DNA from 3 places in the Paenibacillus aurantiacus genome. Region 3 is predicted to be linked to each of the others. Evidence: riboswitches for the same ligand, from Rfam matches in the RefSeq annotation. Region 3 holds a riboswitch; each other region holds the start of a gene.
The links. Region 3 has a riboswitch for cyclic di-AMP ahead of kimA (potassium transporter KimA). Riboswitches for the same ligand answer to the same signal wherever they lie in the genome.
Positions count from the first base shown of each region.

Region 1: it holds a riboswitch for cyclic di-AMP, as region 3 does, so the genes downstream of both, ACFFSY_RS07075 (KamA family radical SAM protein) here and kimA (potassium transporter KimA) in region 3, are expected to answer to the same signal.
Region 2: it holds a riboswitch for cyclic di-AMP, as region 3 does, so the genes downstream of both, ACFFSY_RS24595 (C40 family peptidase) here and kimA (potassium transporter KimA) in region 3, are expected to answer to the same signal.

Region 1 is NZ_JBHMDO010000015.1:44,801-52,493, forward strand. Features, by position in the region: gene ACFFSY_RS07070 (MDR family MFS transporter) at 1-1,333, shown strand, start outside; gene ACFFSY_RS07075 (KamA family radical SAM protein) at 1,705-2,889, opposite strand; cyclic di-AMP (ydaO/yuaA leader) riboswitch at 3,088-3,309, opposite strand; gene ACFFSY_RS07080 (phosphatase PAP2 family protein) at 3,541-4,158, opposite strand; gene ACFFSY_RS07085 (GH25 family lysozyme) at 4,349-5,284, shown strand; gene ACFFSY_RS07090 (hypothetical protein) at 5,359-5,625, opposite strand; gene ACFFSY_RS07095 (GDYXXLXY domain-containing protein) at 5,796-7,693, opposite strand, start outside.
Region 2 is NZ_JBHMDO010000039.1:162,141-169,833, forward strand. Features, by position in the region: gene ACFFSY_RS24590 (sensor domain-containing diguanylate cyclase) at 1-1,069, shown strand, start outside; cyclic di-AMP (ydaO/yuaA leader) riboswitch at 1,353-1,523, shown strand; gene ACFFSY_RS24595 (C40 family peptidase) at 1,529-2,062, shown strand; cyclic di-AMP (ydaO/yuaA leader) riboswitch at 2,137-2,307, shown strand; partial or broken gene ACFFSY_RS24600 (C40 family peptidase) at 2,424-2,846, shown strand; gene ACFFSY_RS24605 (SDR family NAD(P)-dependent oxidoreductase) at 3,096-3,881, shown strand; gene ACFFSY_RS24610 (aminotransferase-like domain-containing protein) at 3,971-5,428, opposite strand; gene ACFFSY_RS24615 (DMT family transporter) at 5,553-6,464, shown strand; gene ACFFSY_RS24620 (helix-turn-helix domain-containing protein) at 6,987-7,693, opposite strand, start outside.
Region 3 is NZ_JBHMDO010000022.1:292,151-299,843, forward strand. Features, by position in the region: gene ACFFSY_RS12900 (LTA synthase family protein) at 1-1,750, shown strand, start outside; gene kimA (potassium transporter KimA) at 2,370-4,196, opposite strand; cyclic di-AMP (ydaO/yuaA leader) riboswitch at 4,362-4,537, opposite strand; gene ACFFSY_RS12910 (SDR family oxidoreductase) at 4,822-5,625, shown strand; gene ACFFSY_RS12915 (response regulator) at 5,739-7,693, opposite strand, start outside.

The sequences.
Region 1 (7,693 bases), on a different contig from region 3:
GCTGTCCGATATGTACGGGCGCAAACGCTTCTTCGTCTTCGGCATCATCGTCTTCATGCTCGGCTCAATCCTGTGCGGCACCGCGGACTCGATCGTCGAGCTATCGCTCTATCGCGTCATTCAAGGCATCGGCGGAGGCGCTCTCGTCCCGATTACGTTCACGATCATGTTCGACGCCGTCCCTCCGCAAGACCGCGGCAAGCTTGGCGGCTTGTTCGGCGCCGTCTTCGGCATGTCGAGTATTTTTGGCCCGCTGCTGGGCGCGTACATTACCGATTACATCGGCTGGGAATGGATCTTCTATATCAACCTCCCGCTTGGCCTGCTCTCCTTCGCGATGATCGCGTTCTTCTATAAGGAATCGCACGAGCACAGCAAGCAGCCGATCGACTGGTCCGGCGCGTTCACGCTCATCTGTGCGATCGTCTGTCTCATCTTCGCGCTGGAACTCGGCGGCAAAGAATACGCATGGGGCTCCGGCCAAATCCTCGGCTTGTTCGCAGGCTTCGCGGTCTTCGGCGCCTTATTCCTATTCATCGAATCGCGCGCAGCAGAGCCGATCATCTCATTCAGCATGTTCCGCAACCGCCTGTACGCTTCGAGCAACCTGATCGCGATGCTGAGCGGCGCAGCGTTCATCACCGCTTCGGTATACATCCCGATCTTCATCCAGGGCGTGCTGGGCGGCAGCGCAACGAATTCCGGCCTCGTGCTCCTGCCGATGATGCTCGGGTCCGTCGTCACCGCCACGGGCGGCGGCTTCCTGCTCACCAAGCTGCCGTATCGCTCGATCATGATCCCGACGCTGCTTATTCTCGTCGTGGGCCTTGCCCTGCTGACGACGCTGTCGCCGGATTCATCCCGTGTCACCGTGACGGCCTATATGATATTGGTCGGTCTTGGCATCGGCGCGTCGTTCTCCGTGCTGAGCAACGCCGCCATCCACTCCTTCTCCGCCAAACAGCGGGGAGCCGCGAGCTCGACGCTCAACTTCCTGCGTTCGCTCGGCATGACGCTCGGGATTACGATCTTCGGCATTCTGCAGAGCCACGCACTGACGCGTAAGCTGACCGACTCCTTCGCCGGCAGCAACCAAACCGTGCCGGAAGGGCTCGACTTCAGCGATCCGCATGCGCTGTTGAACCCGGCCGTCCGCCAGAACATTCCGGGCGATGTGCTGGACAAAATCACGGATGGCCTTTCGTCCTCGATCACGTTCACGTTCGCGATTGGCATCATCCCGGCCGCGCTCGCCTTCGTCTGCGCGTGGATCATGAGCAAGGAACGCATGGATCCGGCGGCGGAAGAAGCCGAATATGCAGCTTCGCACTAACGCCTCACGATAGAGCAAGGCCCGGAAGCAGCAAGTCTGTTCCGGGCCTATTTGGCATGCATTAGGCTCCCCCGATACCGAGCTATCGCGACCTCTTCGGCGGGATTCGCCTCCGTTAATGAGCTGTGGATCGCTATCGCGCATGAATCCACACTGGTTTTTCGGAGGGACGTCTCCTCTCCGATAATGCGCTACAGATTACTATCGCGCTCCAATCCACCGAATGTGTACGCCTGCTGGCACGCTCACCGATGCGCGATCAGCCTCTCGCCATCCTACATCCGTACCTCCGAACGCCAAACAACCGGCTGCCGCTTCGGCCTGCCGGTTGTCCTCTTCCTCTTCCTTGCCATTATGCGATCACTTGCGCGTCAATCCCCGATCGGCATCATGTTGATCGAGACGATCTCCTCGCTGCGTTCGCCTGGTTTCCACTCGATGCGCAAATCCGGCACGGGCTCTGTCCAGATATCCCCGCCCGCGTCCAGGACTGCGCCTGCAGCAGATTCGGCCGCGGCGGCGTCCGCCGCTTCGGCTTCATGCAGCTCGTCGAACCAAGTCAACTCCGGTCCGCAATCCCGCACGAGAAAACGCCCCTGCCGCGCATCGCCCGCCCGGTACAGCTTCAAATACGCGCGGCCGTCCTCCACGGCCAGCACTTCAACGATGCCGGACGCATGATTCATCGACAAGCGTACCCGTTTGCCGAGCCCGCTCGTGAGCGCCTTCGCTTCCTCGACCAATTCATAAGCGCGGACCAGCGGCAGCGCATGCGTCTCGTGCACGCCGTTCGGATCCGCCATGGTCAAATAATACGGCGCCACGCCGGCCCAGACGAGCTTGTCGAGCAGCTCGCCCATCACAACGGCATCGTCGTTGATGCCGCGCATCAACAGCGTCCGGTTCACGACGATGACACCCGCTTGCTGCAGCGACTCCAAGCTCGTCTTGGCTTCCGCGGTCAATTCGCGAGGATGCGTAATATGCACCGTGACGTAGATCCGCCGCTCGGGCGTCGAATACGCGCGCAGCAGCTCCAGCAGCGCTTCGTTCTCGTATATTCGACGCGGCTGACGAACCGGAAGTTCCGTTGTCAACCGAATAATCTGCACGTGGCTGATCGCGCGAAGCCGGCCAAGCAGAATCGTCAGCTGCTGCAGAGAGAGACCGAAGCTGTCGAATCCGCTGAGCAGCACGTGGTTGATCTCCGGATGACTGGCGATGTACGCAAGTCCCGGCTCGAGATTGGCTGAGTCGGTCAGCCACTCCGGCGCGATGTTCAGCAGCGCGCTCGAACCATACGCATGCTGGCAGCCCGGCACGGTATCCCGCATGTCGTCGTGCGGCGGGATTGCCCCGGCGCGTCCGTCCAGCCGGTTCGCCGGCTCGTGCAGCAGACGAAGCGGATCATCCGGATCGTTCCAATCAATAAGGTTCGAATAATAATCCGCTTCCTCCGGAAAGCGGAGCAGAACATCGTCTATCCGCGGCTGGCCACCGGCAGGGGCAGTCGACGCCCGCATGACGGCTGGATTCATTGGGTCCTGGCTTGGCATGGCAGAAACCTCCTTCTCCTGTATTAGTTAATCGATAACGGATAAGGGCCTCTTCATGAAAAAAAGACCAGCGCATGCGCCCATAAGCCCCCGTGTAACGAGCGGCAAGCTTGCGGACTACAACCGGGTCTTCATGAAACAACAAAAAGACCCGTCAATTCGGGTCTCCTGAATGTGAGCGAAGTTGGTGCTGATCACGGGACCCATCTTCTGCTGACGAGGTTAGCTGACGGACTCGGGATAGATGGTTCCCTACGTTACCGGCGTAACGACTCGCCCCTGCCAACAGGCACATAGACCTGCAAGCGTTCCGGCCGCCGCATCCTCTCCTGCGCGAAGCAAGCGAAGCGCGTTCGGGGCCGAAATTGGTTCCCCCGCTTCCCGTTCCTTGGCGTCACGGGAATTAAGCGTACGATAAGTTTACCTCGATCTGTCTGAATTGTCAAACGAATAATCAAACTTCCACCTCTCCATAACCGCTCGTCGTCCCGGACGCACCGCCCGGTTCCCAATCCGCACCTCCATAAAAATAGACCGTCCTAATCTAAGCGGTCATAATCCAAGCGTCTGCTCCCATAAGTTAAATCAGGCACACTCGCTTTCATCGCTGGAAGCCGGGTGTGCTACGGCTATATGCAGGTCACCGCTCCGCTACTTACGCACATGCGCCAGACGGCGGAATAGCTTGACGCACATGGCCAGCCAGCAAGCGCTCACCCAATACCCGCCGAGCACGTCGGACGGATAATGCACGCCCAGGTAGATGCGGGAAATGCCGATGCAGCCGATCATGCAAACGCTGAACGCGATGAGTACGCCGCGCCACCGCTTCGACGGCATATGGCGCCATAGCAAATACGTCAGCAGCCCGTAGAACGTGAAGGCCGCCATCGAATGCCCGCTTGGGAAGCTGTAGCCCGTCTCCTCAATGATCCGATGAATGTCCGGCCGGGCGCGCTCGTAGAGCCGCTTGAGCCCTTCGTTCAGCAGCGTCGAGCCGAACATGCCGCCGATCAGCAAATATAATTCTTTCCGATGCTTCAGCACGACGAAGAGCATTGCCGCCGTCCCGAGCACAAGCGGAATGACGACTTTGCTCGAGCCGATCGTCGTCAACGTCTTGGCGAACGACGTCAGTCCCGGCGATTCCATACCTTGGATGAAATCGATGACCGCCAAGTCGAAACGCATCAATTTCTCACGCGATACGAGCATCGCCAAGCCTTCAAACCCCGCTGCCGCCAAAATCAAATACACCCACCACAGCATAATGATAAGAACCCCCAGGCCAATTTATGTATAAGGTCCGGTACGAGCCGGCACGTTTACAAATACTTATTATAGGCCAAGTGCATGCAGGAGTGAAATCCGTCCATAAATCCTCGCCACCCGGGCAGCCTAGCCGTGTCGGAGGCGCGACAAGCCGCATAGACTGATCATAATAAGGGAGGATGGCGATATGCAGGCGAGAAGCGACAGCAATGTCAATGGCATTGACGTGAGCAGGTATCAGGGCGACGTAAATTGGAGCCGGGTCAAAGCGGCTGGCAAGTTATTCGCCTTCATCAAAGCCTCGGAGGGCAACAGCTCGACCGACCCTCGTTTCGAACGCAACGTCACAGGCGCCAAGGCGGCGGACGTGAAGATCGGGTTTTATCACTACGCGCATCCGGAGCGCAACACCCCAGGCGCCGAAGCGGCGCACTTCGTCGGCACGATCAGCGGCTACGACGCCGATTTCCCCCACGTGCTCGACGTAGAGGGCGCGGCGTCCTCCATCGGCGCGGCGGCGCTCACCGACTGGGTCGACGCTTGGCTGGAGGACGTGCGCAAGCAGACCGGACATCCCGTCATGATCTACTCCGGCGCGAGCTTCGCGAGATCCTATCTCGGCAAGGAGCTGGCCGAATATCCGCTCTGGGTCGCCCACTACGGCGTGAACAAGCCGATGGACAATGGCACCTGGGGACGTTGGGCCGTCTTTCAATATTCGCAGAGCGGACAGACGGACGGCATAAGCGGCAATGTCGACTTGAACGTCATGGAACGCGCTTTTTTCGATCAATACACCGGTACGCACACTGAAGTAGAAGACGTCGATACGACGAAGCCAGATACGATCAAAATCGTCATCAACGACAAACTCGCCGGATACGGACGCACCATCGAGGGCCACGTATTCGCCCCGCTTCGCCAGATCGGAGCGGCGACAGGCAATCCGGTCAGTTGGGATAACGTCGAGAAGCAGCCGCAATTCGGCGCGACCGCCGTCGACAACTTCTCCGTGATCGATTCGACGACATACGTCCCCGTGCGCACGGCGGCGAACTTGCTCGGCGGAAACGCCTATTGGGACGGCGAGACGAAGAAGGTCTATATCTATTACCGCGGATAGCGAGCCGAACAAAAAGCCGCGCCCGCCTGGCAGCATGCTGCTCGGCGGGCGCGGCTTCTCATTGGGACGAAAGCTTACGCTTGTTTCTCAATTTGGGACAGGAATTCGGCCTCGAGCTTGTCGAGGTGCTTATCCATGCACTTGCAATAGTAATCCTTGCGGCACATCGGGCACGGGATATTCAGCAGACGGTTGGCCGCTTGCAGATTCCACTCCGGGTTTTTGCTAAGGAACAACCGATATTTCGACTTGTCATGAAGGGTCACAACGTACTGGTACAGTTTCGTTTTGTCATTGATATCCGACACTTGCATGTCCGTGATTTTCGGGTTGAATGCCATTGTTCAGACCGCCTATTTTCAAGATTTTTATGTAAAATAGCATAGCGTGTTACACCTCTTGTTGTCAATTTATTGTCCCCCTTCCTGCCGGGATTTAAACGTTGCCGGCATACAAAAAAAGCGGAGCCCTCACGAACGCCGCCTCTTATGTAGTATTTCCAATCCGCTTATTAGGGGAGTAAGCCGACGATCATGCCGTTGCCCGACCGGCTGACAACGACATTCGCGAATTTGGCCGTGCGCTCCACGTCCGCTCCCGTTCCTTCCGGTATGAAATAGTGTTCGATGCCATATTCGATCCGGAACCCCTCCCACTTGCCATTAAGCGCGACCTCGCCGTCTTGGAGCGCATCTCCCTCCAGGTACAGCCGGCTGAACCGATAGACGCCCCCAGCGTCCGGCGCGAGCACGACCTTGATCTTGGCGCCGTACCCGAGCTCCTCCAAGGTGGGGACCTCCTTCTGCGGCGGCGTCGATATCCCGTAATTCAGCTGCACGTAATCGCCCTGCAGCAGCGAGCGCGGGTCCAGCGGGGCCAGCTCCAGCTTGACCGTCACGCCGCTCGCCAGCGCTGTCTCGTTGACCGCGATCATGCCGCCCAGCAATGCGCCTTGGAGGAGCAGAATCGAGACGAAGACTTTGGCGCGCAAGCGCGGTACCGGCGTGACTGTCGCCATTGCCCCGCCGCCGAACCGACGATCGTAGAACGCCGTCAGCGCGATGGCTAATGCGCCGGCCAGCGCGAGGCTGAATGATTTATGCAATAGCTTCCAAGCAGTATCGTAATACTTGACGGCCAGGAAGACGGCCCAGGCGGCCGCGCCCCAGCGGTAGTAAAAGCGGGGCGCTCCGTGCGACTGCGCCAGCAGCAGTGCCGTCAACGCGCCGAAATAAATCAAGCTGGCAGCGATGAAACGCGCCATATGACCGGCTTCCTCCCACGTGAGCAGCAAGCCTAACGCGAGAAGCGCCAAGTAAGCGGAATAGCGCAGAGACCGCTTACGCTCCGCGTTCCGAACGAGCGGCCCAGCCGAAGCCCAAGCGAGTGCATTGACCGCGAACAAGGCGGCCAGTTCGTGCCATCCGTCTTGCAGCCATTCGGGCAGAGCCGCATCCAGCAGCCAGAAGGCGTACACGTTCGCCAGCGCATAGAAGAGCAGCGGCTTCGCGATTCCGCTCGTAAGCGCCCAAGCGATGAGCGACAGCGCGACATAGAGCAGCGCATAGACCGGCTTGCCGGCCCAAGCGGCCGTCACGAGACCGAGCAGGATCGCGATCAGCTTCACCGTGAAGCGGATTGGCGCCGGTATGCCCTTCATCGCGAATGCCGCGATCACCAGCAGCAGGAAGCTGACGACGGCCAGCGCTTCAGGCGTGGCATCCCCGGCCCACAGCACGGTCAGCCCGACGATGCAGGAGGCGCCGATCACGACGCCTACGCCGCTGACGACGGCCCACAGCACGCGCTGAATATCTAGCGCCGCCACCGTTCTGCGGCGCGTACGCGTCTGCTCGCGACCCGACGCCTGGGACGGATCGGCAACCTGCACCAGCTCGCGATCCGGCTGCTCTGCTTCTTCTATAGCGTCCGTTCCTTCCCCATCCAACCGGTTCAAGAACCGAATGAAGGACGCGCTCGCCGCGAGCAGCCCGATGACGAAGACAACGCCCAGCGCGAAGAACAGCACGTTCGGGTAATGAACGACCAGTTCGATATATTTCAGAATGAGGAAACAAGCTGCATGCAGGCCCGTCATGGCCAGCAGCTGCTTGCCATCTCTACGTCTGCCCAGCGCGTAACGGGCAACGACGGCAACCCAAACGGCAAATCCCGCATTCATGAGCAGCCCTGCCACATCGAAGCTCAAGGAGTTCGACAAATATACCAGCTGGAATCCCGTCATAAGAAAAGATAACGTACGCAGCAGTTTCTCCTCGCCGCGATATTTCGCCAGCAGCAGAAACAACGCGAGATTCGCCGCCGCGACGATCGCGCCGACAATGAAATCCAGCGTCGCATCCGGGCTTCGCCAGCTTGCCGCGTCGACGTACGCGTAGAACGCCATAT
Region 2 (7,693 bases), on a different contig from region 3:
CAAGTCGTTCGAGAAGTGGCTGCAGACCGTCGTTTCTACCTCTGCCCCATGGCTGGATAACGAGCTGCGTCTGCTGCCCGAGCTGAAGTCGATCATTTTCAAACGGACGCAAGCTCAGCTTCGTCAAGCGGAGGCGCTGGCCGAACAGCATCTCCAGGCGGTTCGGGATAACGAGAAGCGATATCTCCAGTTGATGGAGTATTCGCCCGTCGCCTTCTTCGCCGTGACGGATGGCAAAATCGTCTACGCGAATCAACAAGCAGCCGAGCTTGTCAAAGCCGCTCAAGCCGAAGATTTGATCGGACACCGCGTTCTATCGCTGCTTCGGAAGGAATCCCAACTGGCAGCCCAGATGAAGGATGGCACGCTCGGCCGCACGCTCGTCACCACCGTGAGGATGACGGTCGAATGCTTCGGTGCCGAGCATTTGCTCGAGACGAGCATGGCGCAAGTTATTTATAGCGGCAAGCCATCGATACTGGCGATCGCGCGGCAAGTCGAACACAAGCAAGGCACCGAAGAGGAAGCCATCTACCGGGATACGGCCAGCCAGCTGCAAAGCATCATCGAAACAGACGTGCTGACGGAAATGCCGAATCGACGCTTGTTCGAGAATCGGCTGCTGCAGTCATGGGATCTCGGCCGAATCAACGGGCATACCTTATCCGTTCTTATCATTGATATCGATGGCTTTAAAACATACAACGCCCTGTTCGGGCTGCAAGGCGGCGACACCTGCATCCAGTGGATCGCGGATGTGCTGCGCGCTTGCGCCTACGCGGACGACGAGACAGTCATCGCCCGTTATGAAGGCGGCACGTTCGCCGTTCTCACTTGCGGTCGCGACGCGGAGCTGACACTGGCACTAGCTGAACAAATCCGCCAAGGCGTCGCCGGCATGCAGATCCCGCTAAACCAAGGCGGCGCCGGCGATTACGTGACGGTCAGCATTGGCTGCGCCACGTCCGTGCCCGCGGCGTCGAGCGGTCCGGCGGATTTATTTCATTCGGCGCAGAAGTCTCTTCGTGCAGCCAAGTCCGGCGGCCGCAACCGCGTTATGCATGCCTGACTTAGTCGCCCGATGCACTTATAGGTTCGATAAGCATGAAGAAGAGGGACGCCCGCGATTGCGGATGTCCCTCTTGCGCGTTTGCCGAATCGTTCTCTTCGGTTGGATTTTACTCGACATGAGACTGACGACACCGCCCTACTTATTCCCTTATTGCCCAAGATTGTTCTGCAATAATGTCCCGCTTCGCTATGACCCGGGAACAATTTTTGACCCGACACTATTAAGGAAAGCACACGGACTCCCAAATTTTATGGGTGTATTTCCGTCTCGGGATCATGCTAATCTGAGTGGGCCAAAACTTCGGGACAACATGCCGGAGTGCGGGGGACGCAAGATTCGCAGCCGCGGTTAACGACGCGCTGCTTGGGGTGAACCGCCGATATCGGCGCAGGGCTGACTCCTTCGGCCCGAACCCGACAACTAACCTCGCCGGCCAATCTAAGGAGGAATTATTCGATGAAGAAGATCGTAATCGCTGCAACCATTACAGCCATGTCCATGATCGCCGCCGTTACGCCGACGCTCGGCATGACCGCGCACGCCGCCACCGCGGCTACCGCCCAGAGCGTCATCAACGCCGGCATGAAATATATCGGCACACCGTACGAGTACGGCTCCAGCCGTTCGGATACAATCACGTTCGACTGCTCCGACTTCGTTCGCCAGGCTTTCCTGGACGCGACCGGCGTGAAGCTGCCGGCCGACTCCAGAGGCCAGGCGACCTATGTGAAGAACAGAGGCGGCACGACGACCAACTGGAGCAGCTTGAAGCCAGGCGACGTAATGTTCTTCATGAGCTATAAAGGCACTTCCAAATCCGCTTATGCGGGTATCAATAAATCCGCCCAACGCATCACGCATGTCGGCATTTATCTGGGGAATGGCAAAATGATGAACACGTATTCTAATCAAGCCGGCGGCGTTACGATCAGTAAAGTGGCCGGCACGCATTGGGAATACCGCTTCGTGTTCGGCGGCAGCGCGATTTAAATGAAGGAAAGCCGGTTCAATAGCGACCAGCACTGCCAAATTGTATGTCTATACTTTCAATTCGACATCGTGTTAACCTAACAGAGCCAAAACTTCAGGACATTAACCTGAAGTGCGGGGGACGCAAGATATGCAGCCGCGATCAACGCCGCGCTGCTTGGGGTGAATCGCCGACATCGGCGCAGGGCCGACTCCTTCCGCCCGAACCCGACAACTAACCTCGCCGGCCAATCTAAGGAGGAATTATTCCATGAAGAAAATCGTGATCGCAGCAACCATTACAGCCATGTCCATGATCGCCGCCGTTACGCCGACGCTCGGCATGACCGCGCACGCCGCCTCCGCGGCTACCGCCCAGAGCGTCATCAACGCCGGCATGAAATATATCGGAACCCCATACGAGAACGGCTCTAGCCGCTATAATACAAGCACCTTCGATTGCTCCGACTTCGTCCGCCAGGCTTTCCTGGATGCGACCGGCGTGAAGCTTCCGGCCGATTCCAGAGGTCAGGCAACCTATGTGAAGAACAGAGGCGGCACGACGACCAACTGGAGCAGCTTGAAACCAGGCGACCTGATGTTCTTCATGAGCTATAAAGGCACGTCCAAATCTGCTTATGCAGGCATCAATAAATCCGCCCAGCGCATCACGCACGTCGGCATTTATCTCGGGAACGGCAAAGTGCTCCATACGTACTCCAAGCAATCCGGCGGCGTCACGATCAGCAAAGTAGCCGGCACGCATTGGGAATACCGCTTCGTGTTCGGCGGCAGCGCGATCTAAGTTGTAGCTAGTTTGCGCGAAGCACCATGCATATATTCTGTCCTATCAAGACACGTCTCTAACCGAGGCGTGTTTTTGCTTTGGGGAAGCATGTACAAACTCGCAGGCAAGGCAGCTGTTTTCCTCACGCGTAATCGAATACCCGTGAAAATTGTCGAAAAACATTGGCACACTTCTCCTTTCGCACGCTATACTTAAGCCATTCTGTCATGCGTGGCAGTCAGATTAGCTTGGAAGGATGAAACCATCGTGTCTACAACGGCATTAATCACCGGCGCGTCATCGGGTATCGGGGAGCAATTCGCCTGGCAGCTCGCCCAAAAAGGAAATGATCTTGTGCTGGTCGCGCGCTCGAGAGATAAATTGGACCAGCTTGCGGCAGGAATATCGGCCAAACACGGCGTGAACACGCACGTTATCGCGGCAGACCTAAGCGAGCCCGGCGCGGCGCATCGCCTCCATGCGGAAACCGCCAAGCTCGGGGTAACGATCGACCTGCTGGTGAACAATGCGGGATTCGGGCTGAGCGGCGAATTTCTGAATCACCCGGTCGATGCATATCGAAATCAAATCATGCTGAATGTGAACGCGCTTATGGAGATGACCCACCTGTATCTCGCCGATATGGCCGCGCGAAAGTCAGGCGCGATCATTAACGTCGCCTCTCTCCTCTCGTTCATGCCATTCCCTTATTGTTCTGTCTACAGCGGTACGAAAGCATTCGTACTCTCCTTCACCGAATCGCTGTGGGAGGAATATCGTCATCGCGGCGTTCGGGTGCTCGCGCTCTGCCCAGGTCCGACCGATACGAATTTCTTCCGGACCGCAAGCGAAGTCGAGACCAAATCCAAGCGTACGCCAGCCCAAGTTGTCTCGACTGCCCTTCGAGCGTTGTCGTCGAACAAAGGGTTCGTCATCGATGGCGCGAACAATTATTTCACCGCGCTGCTCGGACGCGTGCTGCCGCGGGCGACCTTGGCCAAAATCTTAGGCGCGGCCATGCGCAAATCGATCGAACAACGCAGCAAGACGTAACATTCACGTACAAAGCCTATAGCAAATGCATAACGGCCTGCTAACATCCAGCAATAAGCATGGATGCTCGGCAAGCCGTTTATTTTGCGTTATAAGAATCGATGCTCCACACGAATCTCATCGGCGATCGCGATCAACCGATGCACACCTTCCGCTAGTTTCCCTTCATTCAAATAAGAATAGCTCAATCTCATTCGATCGTTCATACCGCCCAGCGGATCGCAAATGCTCCCCGGCACGAAGGCGATCGACCGGGACAAGGCGCGCCGCAACAGTTCGTCGACCGGGATGTCTCTTGGCAGCCGCAGCCATAAATTCAGACCGCCTTCGGGGCTTGCCCAATGCCAGCCGGTATCCGCGAGCTGCGACTCCATCGCCGTCTTGCGAAGCTCGAGCGCCGTGCGCAGCTTGACGACATGCTCCTGCAGCCGCGTCGAGAAGAAATAGTGCTGGAATATCTTCTGGTTGAGCAGCGGCGTGCCGTTATCCGACAGCGCCTTGACCGGCGCAATCGCCTCCATCAGCGCAGGACGCGCCGCAAGCACGGAGATGCGAAGACCGGGCGCGACGTATTTGCTGAAGCTTCGAATATAGAGGACATACCCTTCCGTGTCGTAATAGAACAACGGCGGGGGCGGGGGACTGCCGAAGTAAATATCGTGATAGACGTCGTCCTCTACGAGCAGGCACTGATACTTCTCAGCCAACTCGACCAGCCGTTTGCGCTGCGCGGCAGGCACGGTATAGCCGGTCGGATTTTGATAAGTCGGATTCATATAGAACAACCGCGGACGCTCGGTCTTCATGAACCGCTCGACCTCGTCCAAGTCGTAGCCTTCCGGCGCAATCTCGACGGGCAGCAGCGTAATGCCCTGCTGGTGGAAAGCGTCGATCGCCGGCGAATACGTCGGCCGCTCGATCAGCGCCTTGTCGCCCGGCTTGGCGAGCGCGCGGGATACGAGATCGATCGCCTGCTGGGACCCCGTCGTAATAAGCAGCTCGTCGGGATGCACGCTAATGCCGTGTTTGGCCAAGAAGAAGCAGGCGAGTTCTTCTCGCAGCTCAGGGTCTCCGAGCACGGTGGAATAGGTACTCAGCACACGCGGATAAAGGTCGAAGACTTGCTTCACGTAATTGGACAAATACGCGTTGGGCAGCAGATTCGGGTCGATGAGCGCTTCCGACATCTGATAGTCGACCTGCTGCCGGTGGATGTCCGATAGTCGGCTCCGATTCACGTACAGCGAACGCGCCTTGTAGTCCCAATCTCCGGCATGAAGGGACTCGCTCGATGCCATCGAATGCGACTTGACGTAATACCCAGATTTATATTTGGCTTCTATAATGCCTTCCTCCGCTAACTGTCTGTATGCCTTGAGCACGGTTAAGCGGTGCACCTCCATCCGCTCTCCCATCTCCCGAACGGAAGGGAGCTTGCCGCCTGGAAGCCACTTTCTCTCTTTAATCCCGCTGCGTATCGTCTCGTATACCGAGTTCGCCCGCCGGCTGCCTATTTCGGCTTGCGCCATTCCTCTCCTTGAAGCCATCTGCTCGCCTCCATCGCCTTCTTCATCGCCAGCTTCTTCACCAGCCAAAATGACGTTTCTGTTCTATTTAACAGCCATCTGTTCTATTGCCACCTATTATAGTATACAAAAAGGAGGAAACGCTATGATACTTACCGCTTACTTGCTCATGTGCGCGATCTTCGGCACGACGTTCCTGGCCATTAAAATTGGGGTGGAAGCGGGAATGCCGCCATTCTTCGCCGCCGGCCTCCGTTTCTTTATAGCGGGACTGATCCTGTTCACCTGGCTTCTCGTCAAGCGCAAAGCAACGCTGCGCATGCTGCTTGAGCCCAATTTCTGGCTGATTGGCCTGGGCAGCACCTTCTTCACGTTCGCCACGCTGTACTGGGCGGAGCAGCACATCGATTCCGGCATCGCGGCGATGCTCTCTGCTACCGGCCCCATGATGATTCTTGTGCTGCAAAGCGCGATCGCCCGCCAGTCGCCGCCGGGCGGCGCATTTCTCGGCTGTGCCATCGGATTCGCGGGCGTCTTCGTACTGCTGCTCCCCAAGCTGGGCATAGGAAGCGATCCGTTGTGGCTGCTTAGCTGTCTGCTCGTGCTCCTGGGCGAGCTTGGCTATGCAGCCGGAAGTTTATTTACGCGTAAGGTGATGATGGCAGCGAAGGAGACCCCGCCGATCGCGGTCAATGCCGTTCAGATGTTATTCGGCGGATTGTCGCTGCTGTTGTTGTCAACCTTCACCGAAGACTTTCGCCTCGAGGCGTTCGGTTCATGGTCCGGCATCGGTTCGCTGGCCTATCTGATCGTCGTCGGCTCCATGCTTGGACATAGCATTTACGCGTGGCTGCTGAAGACGACCAACGCCTTCTTCCCTTCTACTTGGCTGTATGTATCGCCCATTATCGCCCTCGGGCTTGGCGCCATGCTGTACGACGAACAGCTCACGGGTTATTCGGTGCTCGGCAGCGTGCTCGTACTCGCAGGCATCGTGCTGACCAATTGGCGCGAATGGGGAATGCGTCTGCGCAGAACGGCCGTCAGCCGTTCATAGCGTTCATTCTGCAATTCGTCCAACTGAAGAATGGCGTCGAGTAATTCACGGTGTAATCCGCTGCACGAGGAGCAGATTCCCGAAGGCCATTCCCGGCTATGCCAAACGATTTTCCCGAACTTCGGGAACCGTCTCCTCTTCCGAGAGGCCGGCTGCTGATGCTAAGATAAAGACAAGAAAGAAACAAATGAACGCACGACTGACAATCCCCTCCACGAATCGATTACGCGAATGCAAGCAGGTTCCCAGCCTCTGCTGCGTATGGAATGAACATCTCAGCAATTACGCCCCCCCTCTTACTTCGATCGGCCACCCCGGCCACTTCCCCTGAAAATCCACCCGCACCGCCTTCCCCGATTCATGTCCGTCTCTGCCGCAAGCGGCCGCCCGGCCGTCTAACGCGGTTGTTCTACAAACACAAAAGCCGATTCGGCCGCCCGCAGATGCGTGGCGCTTCGAATCGGCTTCTTCTTTTGGAGAACGCAAGTCAGGTCCGGGATCGTCCGCCCGTTCGCTTGCCGCTTACGGACGATTGCCCATGCGGCCAATTCTCGTCTGAAACTGCTTCGGCGTGCAGCCGCTGAATCGCTTGAACAACGCGTAGAAATGCGACATATTCTCGATGCCGACCGCGATCGCCGCCGCACTCGCGCTTAAGCCTTCGACGATCAGCAGCTGTTCGGCGCGGGCGATCCGTTTCCGGTTGACGTAATCCGTGAACGCAAGTCCGGTTTTGCGTTTGAAATATTTCGAGAAATATACATAACTCATCCCCGCCATTTCGCTCACTTGTCCCATATCGATCCGGCCGCTCAAATGCGTTTCGACGTAATCCGCGATCGTGCGGAGCAGACCCGCTTCGATTCCTTCATGCGGCTGAAGCAGTTCCCGGTCGTCATGGCGGAGCAAGATCAGCAGCAGCTGCTTGATATACATGCTGACCGCGATCTCGTAGCCTTTTGGCCGTCCGATCACTTCGTCATGAACATGCAGCAGCACCGCTCCGACCTCGCTGCGCGCCTGCTCCGACTCCCGAAACATGTAATTGAGCGCTTCGAGCGGGTTCAGCACCTCCATGAAGTGCCGCGAATAATGCATCATTGCAGGGTCGAAATACGAGCTTAAATCCACGTGAAGCACGATGTAGCGCACCTCGCGCCCCTGTTCCGTCCGCGAACGATGCAGTTGGCTGCTCCCGACGACGACGACGTCGCCGCTTCGCAGCGGAT
Region 3 (7,693 bases):
TTGGCAGCCGCTCGTCACGGAGCTGCCGTTCTGCTGGCTGGCGTTTTGCTTGCTGGAGTGGTTCGCATCCAAGCGCAAGCTGATCTATTACATGGCGCTGAACCTGCTGTTTACGAGTATTTTCTTCGCAGTCATTATGTATTACAAATATTTCGGCGTCATCGTGACGTACCATGCGCTGGAGCAGGTGAATCAGGTGACGGCGGTCAAGGATAGCGTGTTCGAGCTGCTGGACCCGTATTTCTTGTTCATCTTCACCGATATTATCTTGATTCCGCTGCTCATCTACCGGAGCGCGAACCATCGGCTCTGGCGGCACCGGAGCGCCCGCAGATTGAACCGCGGCACCGTAGGGGTCTTGTTCATCGTCTCCGCGGCGCTATGCCTGCTCAACATTTGGCCGAACCGGGCCAGCATGAACGAGATCAAGCAAGCCGAAGAGATGGGCATTCTCAACTACGAGGCGTTCACGGTAGCTGATCAGCAGGACGAGACGATCGTCGCGGCGGATCAGATTACGCAGGATGCGATCGACGCGATGAAAGGCATCCAGGAGCCGGCGTCGCCGAATTTGACGGGAGCGGCCGCAGGGCGCAACGTCATTATCGTGCAGATGGAGGCGTTCCAGAACTTCTTGATCGACTTGAAGATCGAAGGTCAGGAAGTGACGCCGAATTTGAACAAGCTGGCGCGGGACAACTTCTACTTCCCGCATTTCTTCCAGCAGGTTGGGCAGGGCAATACGTCCGATGCGGAATTTGTCGTGAACACGTCGTTCTACATCCCGCCGCACGGCGCGGCGACGATGCAGTATGCGGACAAGGCGCTGCCGAGCATGCCGAAGCTGTTGGAGGCCAGCGGCTACGAATCGTACAACTTCCACACGAACGACGTAGCGTTCTGGAACCGGGAGAATTTGTACAAGGCGCTCGGCTTTACGCACTACTATGACAAAACATTCTTCACCGAAGAAGATAAGGTGTTCTTCGGCGCATCCGACGAGGTGCTCTACCGCAAGACGGCGGAGGAGTTGAAGAAGAAGCAGGACGCGGGCACGAAGTTCTACGCCCACGTCATCTCGATGACGGCGCATCATCCCTTCTCCATTCCGGAGGAGAAGGATAAAATCAAGCTGCCGGAGCGTTATCAGGGCACGTTCGTCGGCGATTACATTCGCGCGCAGAGCTATGCCGACTACGCGCTGGGCAAGTTCATCGAGGAGCTGAAGGCGAGTGGCGTGTGGGAGAACAGCATCCTGCTCGTCTACGGCGACCACCTGGGCCTGCCGAAGTATTCGCTCGACAGCGACGATAAGGCGCTGATGGAAGAGATCTACGGCCGGGCGTATACGTATACCGACATGATCAACATCCCATTCATTATCGCCGGCGACAACGTAACTTATCCTTCTCGGCAGCAGCAGATCGGAGGCCAGTCGGACGTCATGCCGACGGTGATGAATTTGCTCGGCATTTCGATCGAAGATCATGTTCACTTCGGGCAGGATTTGCTCAATCAGAAGACGTACAACTTGCTTCCGCAGCGCTATTATTTGCCGTCGGGCTCGTTCCTGAGCGGGCAATCGCTCTATATCCCGGGCGTCGCGTTCAAGGATGGCCTAGAATATCCGCTGACAGGAGATGGGGCGAAGCCGGTCGAGACCGTCACGCAGCAAGATTACGACAACGCGCTCAAACTGCTGCAGTATTCGGACAGTTACGTTCAGCAGCTGCCGGACCGTCAAGAGTAGGGGGCCGACGTTGGTTTGAGCCCGTCAATACAACAAATACAACAAGAAAGCAGGGTGCCATTGCGGCCCCTGCTTTCTTGTTGTGTAGGCAATTATGCAGCTGATCATTTTGGGTTTGAAACGTAAAGCGGACGAAAGCTTTGTCCGACAGGACAATCGCGGGCTTACCCCGAAAGGACACTTCGAAGACGGCCGCGTAACGAAAGACGGTATATCGGGTTGTCCTAAGCGTTTTCCGGCGGAAAGCGTGCTTCGGAAGCATACGCTGAGCCGGGGCCCTATGGTTCCCCTCGGCGGAGAGTAATGCTGTCATGTTAAGGAAAAACGTCCGGTGAAGCCACATAGGCCTAAAGTTGACAGGCTTATGTCTTAGGACTGACTTCAGGCCCACAGAAGCTTTGTCCGCAAGGACAAAAGCGTGCCATGCTCAAAAGCAAACCGCCGACCACCAAACGACCGCGCTTTCGCGAAAAGGGGAGTCCAGAGGGCGAAGTCCTATGGTTCCCCTCGGCGGAGGGGGAAGGGGGAGGGAGCAACAAAAGTGGGGCCCAAGGGGCGGATTCCCTTCTTAACCTGATAGCATTACGGCGGAGGGGGAAGTGAAGGGGGGAGGTCCCCCCTACTTCTTCAAATGGTACGGCACCGTTGTCACAATCACGTCGCGCCGGTACAGCAGATGGGCGCGGATGAGCAGACTGGACTGGTTATGCAAAATATTGTGCCAGCCTTTCTTCGGAATGAACTGCGGGATGATGACGGTCACCTGCACATTCATCTCGCCCGCTTTGCGCTGTACCGTATCGACGAATTTCGTCAGCGGCTGGATAATGCTGCGGTACGGGGAGTGCAGCGTAACAAGCCTAACGTCCGGCTGCCACTGTTTCCATTTCTCCTCGAAGGCTGCCTCGTCCTCCCGCTCGAACGGCACGTAGACCGCGATGATCTGCTCCGGTTTCAGCGATTTGGCGTAGCGCAGCGAATTCTCCACGACATGGGTAATGCCCGCCACCGGCAAAATAATCACGTTACCCTCGACCGTAATGGGTGGCTCGCACGTCGATAGCCGTAGTTGATCACCAACGGCATCGTAATGTTTGCGAATGTTGCGGAACAGCATAATAATGAGCGGCAAGAACACTAATACGGGCCATACTTGCCAGAATTTCGTGAGGAAGAACATCAGCGTCACGACGAGGCAGATCAGCGCGCCGATCCCGTTAATCGTCAGTTTGAGTCTCCAGCCCTCCGGCTTCTGCCGTATCCACTTGAGCATCATGCCGGTCTGCGACAGCGTGAACGGAATGAAGACGCCGACCGCATACAGCGGAATCAGGTGCTCGGTCTGGCCGTTGAACACAATAATAAGCAGGATCGACGACAAGGCCAGCATGAGAATGCCGTTCGAATAGCCGAGGCGGTCGCCTCGCACGGTGAACATCCGCGGAATGAACTTATCCTTGGCGAGACTGACCGCGAGCAGCGGGAACGCGGAATAGCCGGTATTGGCGGCCAGAATCAGAATGAGCGCCGTCGTGCCTTGGACGAAGAAGTACATGGCATTGCGGCCGAACGTCTGCTCCGCGATCTCCGAGACGACGGTTACCTGGGGGTGCGGCGTAATGCCGTAATACCAGGCCAGGAAGACGATGCCCGAGAATAACAGCGCCAGGAGCAAGCCCATCGCGGCGAGCGTCTTCGCGGCGTTGTTGGGGGCGGGCGCTTTGAAGTTCGGGATCGCGTTGGAGATCGCCTCCACGCCCGTTAGCGCGGAACTGCCCGAGGCGAAAGCCTTCAGCAGCAGGAAGAGACTGATACCCGCGACAGGCGTGCCGATGGATGCGTGAAGCTCCGGCGGCACATGGCCGCTGGCGATATCGTAGAGGCCGACGCCGATCATGATGAACAGCGCGAGTACGAACAGATAGACCGGGTACGCCAGTACCGAAGCGGATTCGGTCACCCCGCGCAAGTTCAGAATCGTGATGAAGATGACGAACACGATCGCGATCGGCACGGTATAATCGTGCAGCGACGGGAACGCGGACGTAATCGCGTCCGTGCCGGCCGATACGCTGACCGCGACCGTCAGAATGTAGTCGACCAGCAGCGAGCCGCCGGCTATGAGTCCGGGCCAGATGCCGAGATTCTCCTTGGAGACGACGTAGGCGCCGCCGCCGTGCGGATAGGCATGGATAATTTGCCGGTACGACAGAATGAGCGCCGTTAGCAGCACCAGCACGCCGATCGCGATCGGGATCGAGTACCAGAACGCGATGGCCCCGGCCGCCATCAGCACGATCAAAATTTGCTCCGGTCCGTAAGCGACCGAGGAGAGCGCGTCGGAGGATAGAATCGCCAGCGCCTTCGTCTTGTTCAATTTCTGTTCGCCGAGCTCTGTCGACTTCAAGGGCCGCCCGATTAATAATCGCTTAATTGCGGTAAACACGCGCTTTCACCACCCGAAAGAATCATTGTATTGTCTTTACCCGTGCCCACGCGCGTCCCAAAACCTCTTTTTAAAGGTTAGGTTCTTCACCTTGGACGCGTTTTATGAAACGCCAAATAACGCAGAGGTAAGACCCCTGCGTTCACGGTGCGAACGATGAGTGTTAGACCCCCTCTAATGACGCTTACGAGGTTAGCTGTCGGATTCGGGCGGTTAGAGTCGCCCTACGGCCGCCGCGCTTCTTGCGCGAGAATGGCCGATTCACCCCGGTGAGCGCCGTGTGGCGGCGTTCACGATTGGTTCCCCCGTTCTCCTGTTCGGAGATTCAGCGATGCTGGTTGCTAGTACGGAAGCTATCATACTCCCGGGAAGCGCTGCATGTAAACGGACGCGGAATCGTGCGTTGGGGCTTGGATGGCGATATTTGGCTGGGGGCAGCGCTTACATGAGCCGTTATCGCAGCGAAGATCCGTTTATCGCGGTTATTGTCGCGTTTTCGACGATATCAGGCGGCAAGACCTATAACGCGCGCTTGTCCGTTCGCATAGACTTTCATGTTTTTGGGAAATACCAAACGGGTATTAAGTGGAAGCACAGTCAAGTTAGCGAGGAAGGGGCATGTGGCATGGCACAAGCAAACGGGCAAGGCAGGGTTCAAGGGAAAATCGCGCTCGTAACCGGTGCGGGATCGGGGATCGGACGCGCTGCGGCGTTGCGGCTGGCTGAACAAGGCGCCAAGGTGGCGCTGCTCGACCGGGAAGAGGAACGCGTCGCAGCCGTGCTGGCGCGCATCGAGAAAGCAGGCGGCGAGGCGATCGCGATCGGCGCGGATATTTCGAGCAACGACGACATGGAGGCCGCATACCGGAAGGTAGCGGACAAGTGGGGGCGGCTGGATATCGTCTTCGCTAACGCGGGCATCAACGGCGTGCTTGCGCCGATCGAGACGATGACGCCAGAGGAATTCGGCACGACGATCGACATTAATCTCAAGGGGACGTTCTTTACGGTGAAGCACGCCATTCCGGCGTTGAAGGCACAAGGAGGCAGTATCATCGTCACCAGCTCGATCAACGGCAACCGCGTCTTCTCGAACATCGGTTTCAGCGCATATAGTACGTCGAAAGCCGGACAAGTCGCGTTCACGAAGATGGCTGCGCTTGAATTGGCCAAGTTCGGCATACGCGTCAACGTGATTTGCCCGGGCGCGATCACGACGCATATCGACCAGAACACGGACCGCAAGCCGGAGCTTGCCGAGGTGACGATTCCGATGGAATTCCCGGAAGGCGACCAGCCGCTTGAGGACGGGCCTGGCAAGCCGGCGCAGGTGGCGAATTTGGTGCTCTTCCTGGCCTCGGACGAATCCAACCACATCACGGGAACGGAAGTGTACGTCGACGGCGCGGAATCGCTGCTGCGAGGGTAAGCAGCATAAGCGAGGCCTTGCATGCTAGCTGCGGTGTACATGGAGTTCCGAACGAAAACGAAGGGCTGTTCCGTTCGTCGTCTTGGAGACGCGTGCGGAACAGCCCTTCTTGTCTAGGAGGTGGAAAGCAGACGGTAACGCTGCAGCAGCCGCTTGACGGCTTCGAACTGCAGCGGTTTGGCCAGGAAGTCGGCCATCCCGGCTTCCAAGCAGCGCTGGCGGTCAGCGGGGAGGACGTTGGCCGTCATGGCGACGACGACGGGCGAATGCGGCGGTCCGCTCGCGGCGAGAACCTGGCGGGTCGCCTCCAAGCCGTCCATGACCGGCATGCGCATATCCATCAGAATGAGCGCATACCGGTTCTCGGCTGATTTGGCCACGGCCTCGCCGCCGTCCGCGGCCACATCGGCGCAGATGCCGAGCTTCTCCAGCATGCCGATCGTCAGCCTCTGATTGATCTCATTGTCGTCGGCAACTAGCACCCGAGGCGCCCCGCCGCCGATCGCCGGTTCGCGCTCATCCGGCAAGACCTCGAGGCTGCAGGATAACTCCCGGTTGCCGGACTCGAACAACGAGGCGAAGCTGATCTCCGGAATGCGCGAAGGCAATCGGCCGTCCAAGCCCGTACGCTCGGCTCTGGCTGACAGCCTGCCTGCGTTCTCAGCTGCGGCGCCTGCTGAATCGGAGCCGGCGAAGCTGGCGTCTTGATCGGCCGCGCCTGGATTGGGCATCGGGATATCGACGGCACCCATTAGGGACGCCGCTGCAGGATTCTCCAACGCCTTTACGACCGATTCGGATTCCGACAACGCGTCATGGAACCAGCCGGGCTGAGTCATCCAGGGCGTCAGATCGGTACCGTTATCCTGACGGCTGCGTTCGTCCTCACTGTATGGCTTGACGGTCACCGTGAAGCGGAAGGTGGCGCCGGCGGCTTCGTTCGTCTCGACGTGAATCGTCCCGCGCATCAGCTCCACGAGGTTTTTGCAGATCGCAAGGCCAAGGCCGGTTCCCCCGTATCGCCGGGTAAGCGACGTATCGACTTGCGAGAACGGCTGGAAGAGCAGCGGCAGCTTCTCTTCCGGAATGCCGACGCCCGTATCATGGACGGCGAAATGCACTTCGATCGCGTTCTCGTCCATGCGGCCGAGCCGCGCCTCGACGCGAACGGAACCCTGCGGCGTGAATTTGACCGCGTTGCCGACCAGGTTGATGAGCACCTGACGAAGCTTCAGCCCGTCGCCGATGACGATCTTGGGCAGACCCGGGTCCAGCTCGTACGCCAGATGAAGGCCGAGCTGCTTCGTCTTGGCCGTGAACAGCTCGAACGTCTCCGAGACGATGAGGTCCAGCTGGAACGGCATCTCCTCGACTTCGAGCTTGCCGGATTCGATCTTCGCGTAGTCGAGAATGTCGTTGATGACTGACAGCAGCGCGTCGCCGCTCTTGTGGATGATCTGGGCGTAATCCTGCTGCTCCGACGACAATCCGGTCTCCAGCAGCAGCTCGGTCATGCCGAGCACGCCGTTCATCGGCGTGCGAATCTCATGGCTGACCATCGCCAAGAAGTCGGTCTTCGCGCGGGCTGCGATCTCGGCCGCATCCTTGGCCTTCATCAGGTCGAGCTCGAACTGCTTACGCTCGGTCATATCGCTGACCGTACAGGCGTAGATTCGCTCGTCGTCCACTGTCGCGACGCCGACTTGGATCTCCGCCGGGAAGCGGCTGCCGTCTTTGCGAAGGGGCGCGAGCTCCACCCGTTTGCCTGTCGGCAGGCTAAGCGCCGCATCCGCGTCGGATTCCTTGAAGCTGCCCCCCTCGAAGCAGGGAATGAGCTGCTCGATCGGAGCGCCGATCACCTCGCTCTCCTGATAGCCGAACATGGCCGTCAGGGCAGGATTCACGGCCAGAATGCGCCCTTCGCCGTCGAAGGTCACCATCGTATCGCTGCTTGTCTCTTGCACGACGCGCGCCAGCGCTTGCGTCTTGTTCAGCTGGTAGGCGGTGCGCATCAGCTCGCGGTTCATCTTCTCCAGCTCCCGCGTCTTCTGATGGAGCAGCTCGGTCT